3 regions of the Viridibacillus sp. d25.2 genome follow, and region 2 is predicted to be linked to each of the others. Evidence: riboswitches for the same ligand, from Rfam matches in the RefSeq annotation. Region 2 holds a riboswitch; each other region holds the start of a gene.

Region 1 (3,216 bases), 420 kb from region 2:
CGATAATATCACTGTGTCCCCCTAAAAACTTAGTTGCACTGTGTAATACAACGTCCACACCTAGATCTAATGGACGTTGATATAAAGGCGTCATAAACGTGTTGTCTAAAAACGTTAGAGCCCCATTTGCCTTTGCAATAGCCACAACACCTTCAATATCAGTAATACCTAAAAGGGGATTAGCCGGTGTTTCTATATATAATACTTTTGTATTTGGACGTAAAGCTGCTTCGATTGATGCTAAATCAGAGAAATCAGCAAATGTATGTTCAATTCCAAATTTTGTTAACACTTGTGTTACGAAACGGTATGTTCCACCGTATACTTCAGATGTCACAACAATATGGTCACCGGCTTCTAAGATCATAAAGGCGGAAGCAATGGCTGCAATACCTGAAGAGAATGCAAATCCACGAGTACCACCTTCAAGTTCGGCAATTGTTTTCTCTAAAGCATCACGAGTTGGATTGCCAGAACGACTATAATCATACGGACCAAAAGAATCGAAATGTTCCTGATCAAATGTAGATGATAAGTATATTGGAACATTAACTGCACCAGTTTTTTGCTCGTAATTACCACGAGTAGAAGCGGTGATTAAACTTGTTTCGATTTGTTCATTAATTGAACTCATATGATGACACCTCTTTTTCTAAGATAGAAAAAACTTGTTGTAAATCGGCGATTAAATCTTCTGCTTCTTCAATACCCACTGAAAAGCGAAGTAAAGAGTTATCAACACCTCGAGCTATACGTTCTTCTTCTGGAATATCCGCATGTGTTTGTGTAGTTGGATATGTGATAAAGCTTTCCACACCGCCCAAGCTTTCAGCAAAGACGATTAATTTCAAGCCTTCTAAAAACTTACCAACTAAGTCACCTTTTTGTAAACGGAAAGAAATCATCCCGCCTTTACCAGCAAACAGAACGTCTTTTACTAAAGGTTCTTGTTCTAGATAAGCCGCGATATGCTTAGCATTTTCCGTATGTTGTTTCATGCGAAGATGTAATGTTTTTAATCCTCGTAGCAGTAACCATGAGTCGAATGGAGCAAGTGTTGCACCTGCAGCATTATGATTTGTGAATAGTTTTTCGCTAAGCTCTTTACCTTTACTAACGACAAGACCAGCCAAAACATCATTATGACCACCGATGTATTTAGTCGCACTATGTAGAACAATATCAGCGCCTAGCTCTATTGGACGTTGATAGTAGGGTGTTAAGAATGTATTATCGACGATGAGAAGTAAATTATGTTTTTTCGCAAGCTTTGCATATAGCTCAATATCAATTTCCTGTATTAACGGGTTAGTAGGAGTCTCAATAAAAATGGCGCGCGTTTTGTCGTTAATGAAGGACTCAACTTCTTCAGTTGAAGAGAATTTCGCATATTGAGGTTTGATAGCATATTGTTCATGGTATTGAGCAAGTAAACGGTAAGTTCCACCATAAATATCCTCTGGTAAAATAAGCTCATCACCTGATTTGAAAAGGGATAGTACTAATTGAATAGCAGCCATCCCACTACTACAGGCAAAGCCAGCGTCTCCGGATTCTAAGTTAGCTATAGCTTCCTCTAATACAGATCGTGTTGGATTTTTTGTCCTTGTATAATCGTAGCCAGTAGATTGGCCAAGACCCGCATGTTTATAGGCTGTCGAAAGGTAAATCGGGGTGTTAATAGCACCAGTTTTTTGATCAGTGTTATTGCCAAGCTGAACTAGGCGTGTTTCAATACGATTGTTTGTCATCATGTCATCATCCTTTATAAAAAATTAAAAGGCCCTCTAAGGAAGAGGGCCTTCAAAATATGAAGTCAATTTCCTTATCTACAAGACTACGTCTACTGGAATTAGCACCTTGCCACAAATAGGGTGGTTGCTGAGATATCGACGGGCCAAGTCCCTCCATCTCTCTTGATAAGTGAGTATATTCAATTGTTTGAAAGTTAATAATAATGAAATTTTAACACGCGAACATGAGAATATCAACATTATTATGAAACAATATAATTTGAAAAGTTTATAAATTTTGAGAAGTGGTACATTTTTTATATGAATATGCTATTATTTGCATAGTTGAATTGGAAGGTGACAAGATGAATTTAAATGACATAGCTGTTAATCGGTTATTACAAGAATTTAAATTTGAAGAAGCTCAAATGATGCTAGAGCAAGCAGTAGTGGAAAAAAGAGATATACAATCGCTCCATAACTTAGCATGTTTTTATATTAAAGACGCTGAAGAATATTACAAAGCTTTACCGCTCTTAGCTGAAGTAATAGAGCAACAACCAAAACATTATTTTCCTTTTGCTTTACTCGGTGAAATTTATTTGCGAATGGAAAAATACATTTCAGCCATCAGAATTTTAGAATATGCTTTAAAAATGGAAGATACTGAAGTAGTCCATGCGAATTTGGCAGCAGCATATTTTAACATGGACAATTTTGAAAAAGCAGCAGAACATTATAAAAAGTCTGCAACTGATGGCGATTTTTTGAAATATGCGGAAATGGTTTCTTACTTACATTTAGATGATTACGATTCTGTACTTAATACGCTGAAAAAAGTTAATACAAATGATGAAAATTATATGGGTGAAGTAAATGTAGCTGAACTTTATGTGCAAATTAACTACTTTGATGAAGCAATTCCTTTGTTTGAAATAGGATGGAGAGAAATTGTTAGATCGTATGATTGGGTAGAACATTATGTTTATGCACTTATTCAATTAGGTAGAGTAGAAGAAGCGTCAGATATTATAGACAAGATGAAAACAGAAACAAATGATGAAATTGTAGAAAGTAGTGTAAGAGCAATAGATAAAGCGGTGATAGAGGAAAATTTTGAAGAATCCATTATGGACTTACAACATACAAAAGAAAAATATAATAAACTGATTGGCCGAATTTTAAAGGGCTACCGCCCAAGAATTTATTTCGAGCCATACTATGTTTCAAAATGTTATCTATATGACTGCAAAATACATGGTAATAAAACGTATGCCAAATTTGTTAATATGTAAATGGCCGAGAGATGGTGTCTTATCTCCTGCCATTTTTTTTATACGACTAATATCCCAAGTGTAATCATTGTTATCACTATGAAAGGTAGTCTTGAGAAGGGGATTGGGGTAATAACAGATGAACGAAGGAATTTCTGATACATATAAATTAATGAGTAGAATAAAAAAAACTTGCAATCTCAATAGAA
Region 2 (3,216 bases):
CTTGGCTGGTCAAAAGAAAAGGTTATCAAACAAGTGGAGTGGGCGATGAAAGAAACTGAAGTCACTCCCCTACAACAAAAGCCGATTCACTTTTTAAGTTTAGGTCAGAAAAAACGTGTCGCTATTGCTGGGGTATTAGCAATGAATCCAGATGTTTTTATATTAGATGAACCGTCTGCAGGTCTTGATGCATATTATTCTAAGCAAATCATGGCACTATTAAATACGATTCATAAACCACATAAAACCATAATACTATCAACTCACGATGTGCATTTTGCATATGAATGGGCCGATGAAATTATTGTTATGAGCGACGGTAAGATACTTTATCATGGTGATCCCATCTCTGTTTTTAAGCAGCCTAACTTGCTTGCTCAAGCTCATCTTGAGAAGCCTTGGATATTTGAAACAGCCGAACAATTACAACTGATTGGAATACTTGCAGCAGATGCACCCTTCCCTCGAAATAAAGAACAATTATATTCACGTTTGAAGCAAGATATTAATATATAGTTTCGAGTTCCTTTTTCCTTACTGGCTTTTTGCTAGTAAGTTTTTTCTCTTAGAGACCGTGTTTTGATCTTTTGTATATAGACTAGCGAGGTCTATGTTTTTTAACAAAATATCATATATATATTTTAAGGTTGTTGGTATTTACAATTAATATAAATATAAATAAGCCATGAGCAAAAAGTTGCTCATGGCTTCTAAATTTTAGTTAAGAGATTTGTTCTTTTAAGAAAGTAATTAAATCCAAATGATTAGCTGGTGTAACACCGTGTCCGTCTGGATAACTCTTAAAAGTGACAGTTGCACCTAATGACTCAAAGAATTCCTTACTTTCAATGCCCCACTGATGTGGTATAACATAGTCATATTCCCCGTGTGAGATGAAAATTGGCATATGTTCTACTGATTGTTTATGATATTCGTTTTTCACAAAATCAGGAACATAACCGCTTAAAGCGACAACAGCTGTTAATTTGTCACCTAAAACAAATGCTAATGATTGTGCTAAAATTGCTCCTTGGCTAAAGCCCATTAATACAATTTTTTCTAAATCAATATTATAAATAAACGATGCTTCTTCTATAAATTCTCGAATAAAATGAGCGACTTTATCAAATACTGGACGTTCTGGTGCTCCTATGTCTTGAATCGTAAAGAAAGCATAACCAGGTTTATGTGTAATAGGACCACGTAAACTGAAGATATGACAATTATCTTCGAAATCTGCTACTAAGCCCGGTAAGTCTTGCTCATTACTTCCCATTCCATGTAATAAAAAAATGGCTGGGTATTTTTTAGTTGAATCCATATTTTTTGGTTCTGTATGAATAAATGTAAAAGGTGAGTTCATTTATTGTCTTCCTTTCGAGATAAATTACATTTATCATAGCATAAAGTATGCGTTGAAAGTGCATACCTTTAGATTTTAAAAGAAAATGGTCTTTACTTATTAAGAGTCTTTACATACAAAAGAAGATGCCCTATACCATTTAACAAATAGAATAGGGTATCTTTTTATTCCCACTCAAATGGTGTTTCCTGATAAACATAATAGTTCAGCCAGTTAGAGAACAATAAATGCGTATGGGAACGCCAAGTATTAATTGGCAGCTTTGTTGGATCATCATTAGGGAAGTAGTTTTTTGGAACCTCTATATCCAAACCTTTTGCAACGTCACGTGAATATTCATCTGCCAATGTATGAGCATCGTATTCTAAATGCCCAGTAATCATGATCTGTTTTTCATCTTCTGACATCACAATAAATACACCCGCATCATCAGAAGCTGACAGTAGTTTTAGCTTTGGATGGGATTCAACTTCTTCGATAGATATAGAAGTATTTCGTGAATGTGGTGCAGTGAAAATATCATTAAAGCCACGAACAAGCTTCACAGTTGGATCTGTGATTGTATGATCATAAATACCTGAGCATTTCTTAGCAAGAGGGAATTTACCAATATCGTAGTGATGATAAAGTGCAGCTTGGGCACCCCAACATATATGCAATACAGATGTAACATTTGATTTTGTCCAATCCATAATACTAACGATTTCTTCCCAAAAATCAACATCTTGAAATTCCATTAGTTCAATCGGTGCACCCGTTATAATCATGCCGTCAAACCGACGATGTTTAATATGTTCAAAAGTCGTATAAAAAGATTCTAAATGCGTTTCACTAACATTTTTTGAAACATACGTCGCTGTATTTAAAAATGTTACATTTACTTGTAGGGGTGTATTACCTAATAGACGTAATAATTGAAGCTCTGTCTTCTCTTTTTCTGGCATTAAGTTCAAAATCAATATATTTAAAGGCCGAATATTTTGACTCTTCGAACGATCCTCTTCCATTACGAAGATTTTTTCCTTTTTTAGTAATTCCGTTGCCGGAAGGTTTTTCGGAATATTAATTGGCATAGCTACTTCTCTTCCTTTCCCTCATGTTTGTTATGTATTCTCATATTAAAAGCCCTCATTCTATGGATAAGAATGAGGGCTAACTTAATACGCTCGTTTCTTATCTTCCAAGACAAATGTCTTGTAGGACTTAGCACCTTTCTGAATGAATCAGAGGTTGCTGAAGCTTCACAGGGCCTTTTCCCTCGGCTTCTCTTGATAAGAATATTTAATTACCTTAATCCTATCATTAAATTGTCAGATAAGCAAACATTTCTGTTAATTTAACCATAGAAAATAAGCCCTTATAGATTTCCTATAGGGCTTAGCAGTAAATAGTTTAAATCATAGTAATTAAGTATGTTTAATATAGTATAGACAATATTCCATTTTTATGCAACAACTACAGGTCCGTTAAGTATAACAACTGATCTTCTCTTATATTTCCGTCTTTATAACCATTTGGATTATTTCTTTGCCATCTCCATGCATCTCGACACATATCTTCTAACGATTTTTCTGCAGCCCAATTCAGTTGTTGTTTTGCTTTTGTCGCATCAGCATAGCTAATTGCAACATCACCTTTACGCCGATCGCTTATAAGATATGGTATTGGTATACCTGATACATATTCGAATGTTTTTACCACTTGTAAGACGCTATACCCCTCACCAGTTCCTAGGTTAAATACTCTCCAACCATACTTCTCTTTTAAACTTTGCAATGCCTTTACATGACCTTTTGCCAAGTCAACTACATGAATATAATCACGTATCCCCGTTCCATCAAGAGTCGGATAAT
Region 3 (3,216 bases), 1.5 Mb from region 2:
CACAAGGTAAGAAAATTCCTCCAAACACATTAGCATTTGGACGCCCTGCAAAGGTTATTCGCGAGTTAACTGAAGAAGATAAAAAAGATATGGATCGCATTGTGAATGAGTATTATGAAAAAGGACAATATTATAAATCACTACAAAAATAGCTAAATCTAGAAGCCTGAGTATCTTTTTTCATACGATTTCTCAGGTTTTTTAATTTCTTATTGTGAGTTTCTTCTATATAAAAACAAAAAATATCCCAAGCTACATTTGATTACTAAAATAATCAATATGTAACTCGGGATATTTAGTATTATTGGGATTTTCCAGAATGAATTACAGTCCGGCTTTATCTTTTAAAACGGCAGCTTTATCTGTAGCTTCCCACGGAACATTCAAATCTGTACGGCCGAAATGACCATAAGCAGCTGTTTGTTTGTAGATAGGACGTCGTAAATCAAGCATTTTAATAATGCCTGCTGGGCGTAAATCAAATAATTCACGAACCCACTCAACTAAATCTACTTCTTTCACTTTACCAGTACCGAAAGTATCGATTGCAATTGAAACTGGTTGTGCAACACCAATCGCATAAGCAAGTTGTACTTCACAACGCTCAGCAAGTTCAGCTGCTACAATATTTTTTGCAACATAACGTGCTGCATAAGCTGCAGAACGGTCAACCTTAGTTGCATCCTTACCAGAGAATGCACCGCCACCATGACGAGCGTATCCACCGTAAGTATCTACGATAATTTTGCGTCCTGTTAACCCTGCATCACCTTTTGGTCCACCAATTACAAAGCGACCAGTTGGGTTGATAAAGTATTTTGTGTTCTCATCAAGTAATTCAGTAGGAACAACCGGAGCAATTACGTGCGTTTGTAAATCTTCTTTAATTTGCTCTAATGTCACTTCTGGATCATGTTGAGTTGAAATAACGATTGTGTCAACGCGAACAGGATGATTATTTTCATCATATTCAATTGTCACTTGAGTTTTACCATCCGGACGTAAATAAGCCAACTCTTGTGTTTTACGAACTTCTGATAATCGACGAGCTAATTTATGTGCCAAGCTAATAGGTAAAGGCATTAACTCAGGTGTTTCATTACAAGCGAATCCAAACATTAAACCTTGGTCACCTGCACCAATTGCTTCAATGTCTTCATCAGTCATTGAACCTTCACGTGCTTCAAGAGCTTGGTCAACTCCCAATGCGATATCAGCTGACTGCTCACCGATTGCTGTTAAAACAGCAACGTTTTCACCATCAAAGCCATATTTACCACGCGTATAGCCGATTTCCATTACCGTTTCACGAACGATTTTAGGAATATCAACATAAGTTGATGTTGTAATCTCTCCTGCTACTAATACAAGACCAGTTGTTACTGTAGTTTCACACGCAACACGTGCATTCGGGTCTTTTGAAACGATTTCATCTAAAATGGCATCCGAAATTTGATCACAAATTTTATCTGGATGTCCTTCTGTTACACTCTCTGATGTAAACAGTCGACGGTTTGTCATTTGGTTTCCTCCTATTATCTGCGAGATTGCCTCGGAAATGATACGGTACTCATTACCCATGTTAGTTCTTTCCAGTAGGATTGAACGCCAAGCCGTTGCTGCTTTTAACACGAGGATTCTAGAAAGTGCCACTATATATAAATAGAACCGCATAAATTACATATACTTATCAAAAATTTAGGAATTGGTCTATTTTAAATAAAAAAACCCTTCCACCCATTATTACTAATGAGTGGAAGGGAATAATTCATAAGCACCTTTCACTCTTATCGTTCAAGGATCAAATCCTTGCATCAGATTAAGCACCAGCGCATCACATAAAAACACAATGCAGGTTGCCGGGTTTCATAGGGCCTGACCCTCCACCAGCTCGGGATAAGAGTATCCGTTCAATACCACATATTAGAACATTATAGCTTAGTTGTCAACACCTTTTTTATTTCTTAAAAAAAAGTACAATTTTCATAAAAATTATATTGCAATTAGTATAGATTATTTAACTAAATGTGTTATACTAATTTCGAAAATGAAATATAAATCCCCTCTAACAAGAGAAATAATATAAAAAGGATGGTACGTAAAACGATGAATTCAGTAGAAATTACGAATGAACTGAAGGAATTATTGAAAGGTGAAAATATTCTGGAACAACTTTCAGTACCACAATTAACAGAAAAAGCTACTTCACGCGGTGAAGCTATCCTAACTGTTGATGGTGCTGTAAGAGCAGTCACAGGAAAATATACAGGTCGTTCTCCTAAAGATAAATATATGGTCGAAGAAGAAAGTTCGAAAGACAAAATTGATTGGGGTAAAGTAAATAGACCAATCTCATCAGACATCTTCGATTCATTGTACACTAAAGTAGTTAACTACTTGAAAGAAAAAGAAGAATTATTTGTATTTAACGGTTTTGCAGGTGCAGATACATCATCTCGTTTAGCTATTCGAGTAGTAAATGAATACGCTTGGCATAACCTATTTGCACATCAATTATTCATTCGTCCTACTGAAGCAGAGCTAGAAACACATGAAGCTGACTTCACAATCGTTTCTGCTCCAACTTTCAAAGCGGACCCAGCAGTAGATGGAACTGATTCTGAAACTTTCATTATCGTTTCTCTTGAAAAACGCATCATCCTAATTGGTGGAACTGAATACGCTGGTGAGATGAAAAAATCGATTTTCAGTATAATGAACTACTTATTACCACAACAAGGTATTCTTTCAATGCACTGTTCAGCAAACGTTGGTGAAGCAGGCGATGTAGCACTATTCTTCGGTTTATCTGGAACAGGTAAAACGACTTTATCTGCAGATGCAGATCGTAAATTAATCGGTGATGATGAGCATGGTTGGTCTGACAACGGTGTATTCAATATCGAAGGTGGATGCTATGCAAAAACTATCAACCTTTCTAAAGAGAAAGAACCTGAGATTTACAATGCTATCAGTTTTGGTACTGTGTTAGAAAACGTAGTAGTTGATGAAGAAACACGTATTCCTGACTACGACGATGGTTCACTAACAGAAAATACTCGTGTTGCTTACCCAATTCAAAATATCGAAAACATTGTTGATCCATCTGTTGCAGGTCATACAAAAACAATCATCTTCTTAACTGCAGATGCATTTGGCGTATTGCCTCCAATCAGTAAATTAACAAAAGAGCAAGCAATGTATCACTTCTTAAGT

The links. A riboswitch is a leader RNA that binds a small molecule or an ion and turns the genes downstream of it on or off. The one in region 2 is predicted to bind S-adenosylmethionine.
Region 1: another riboswitch for S-adenosylmethionine. It lies ahead of ACZLO7_RS14810 (methionine biosynthesis PLP-dependent protein); the one in region 2 lies ahead of metA (homoserine O-acetyltransferase MetA).
Region 3: another riboswitch for S-adenosylmethionine. It lies ahead of metK (methionine adenosyltransferase); the one in region 2 lies ahead of metA (homoserine O-acetyltransferase MetA).

Annotation. Positions count from the first base shown of each region.
Region 1 is NZ_CM196652.1:3,015,169-3,018,384, reverse strand. Features, by position in the region: gene ACZLO7_RS14815 (aminotransferase class I/II-fold pyridoxal phosphate-dependent enzyme) at 1-625, opposite strand, end outside; gene ACZLO7_RS14810 (methionine biosynthesis PLP-dependent protein) at 621-1,751, opposite strand; SAM riboswitch class I at 1,823-1,926, opposite strand; gene ACZLO7_RS14805 (tetratricopeptide repeat protein) at 2,099-3,028, shown strand.
Region 2 is NZ_CM196652.1:2,590,592-2,593,807, forward strand. Features, by position in the region: gene ACZLO7_RS12930 (energy-coupling factor ABC transporter ATP-binding protein) at 1-516, shown strand, start outside; gene ACZLO7_RS12935 (alpha/beta hydrolase) at 722-1,363, opposite strand; gene metA (homoserine O-acetyltransferase MetA) at 1,528-2,436, opposite strand; SAM riboswitch class I at 2,534-2,641, opposite strand; gene galE (UDP-glucose 4-epimerase GalE) at 2,819-3,216, opposite strand, start outside.
Region 3 is NZ_CM196652.1:1,117,691-1,120,906, reverse strand. Features, by position in the region: gene ACZLO7_RS05590 (gamma carbonic anhydrase) at 1-152, shown strand, start outside; gene metK (methionine adenosyltransferase) at 325-1,521, opposite strand; SAM riboswitch class I at 1,785-1,903, opposite strand; gene pckA (phosphoenolpyruvate carboxykinase (ATP)) at 2,107-3,216, shown strand, end outside.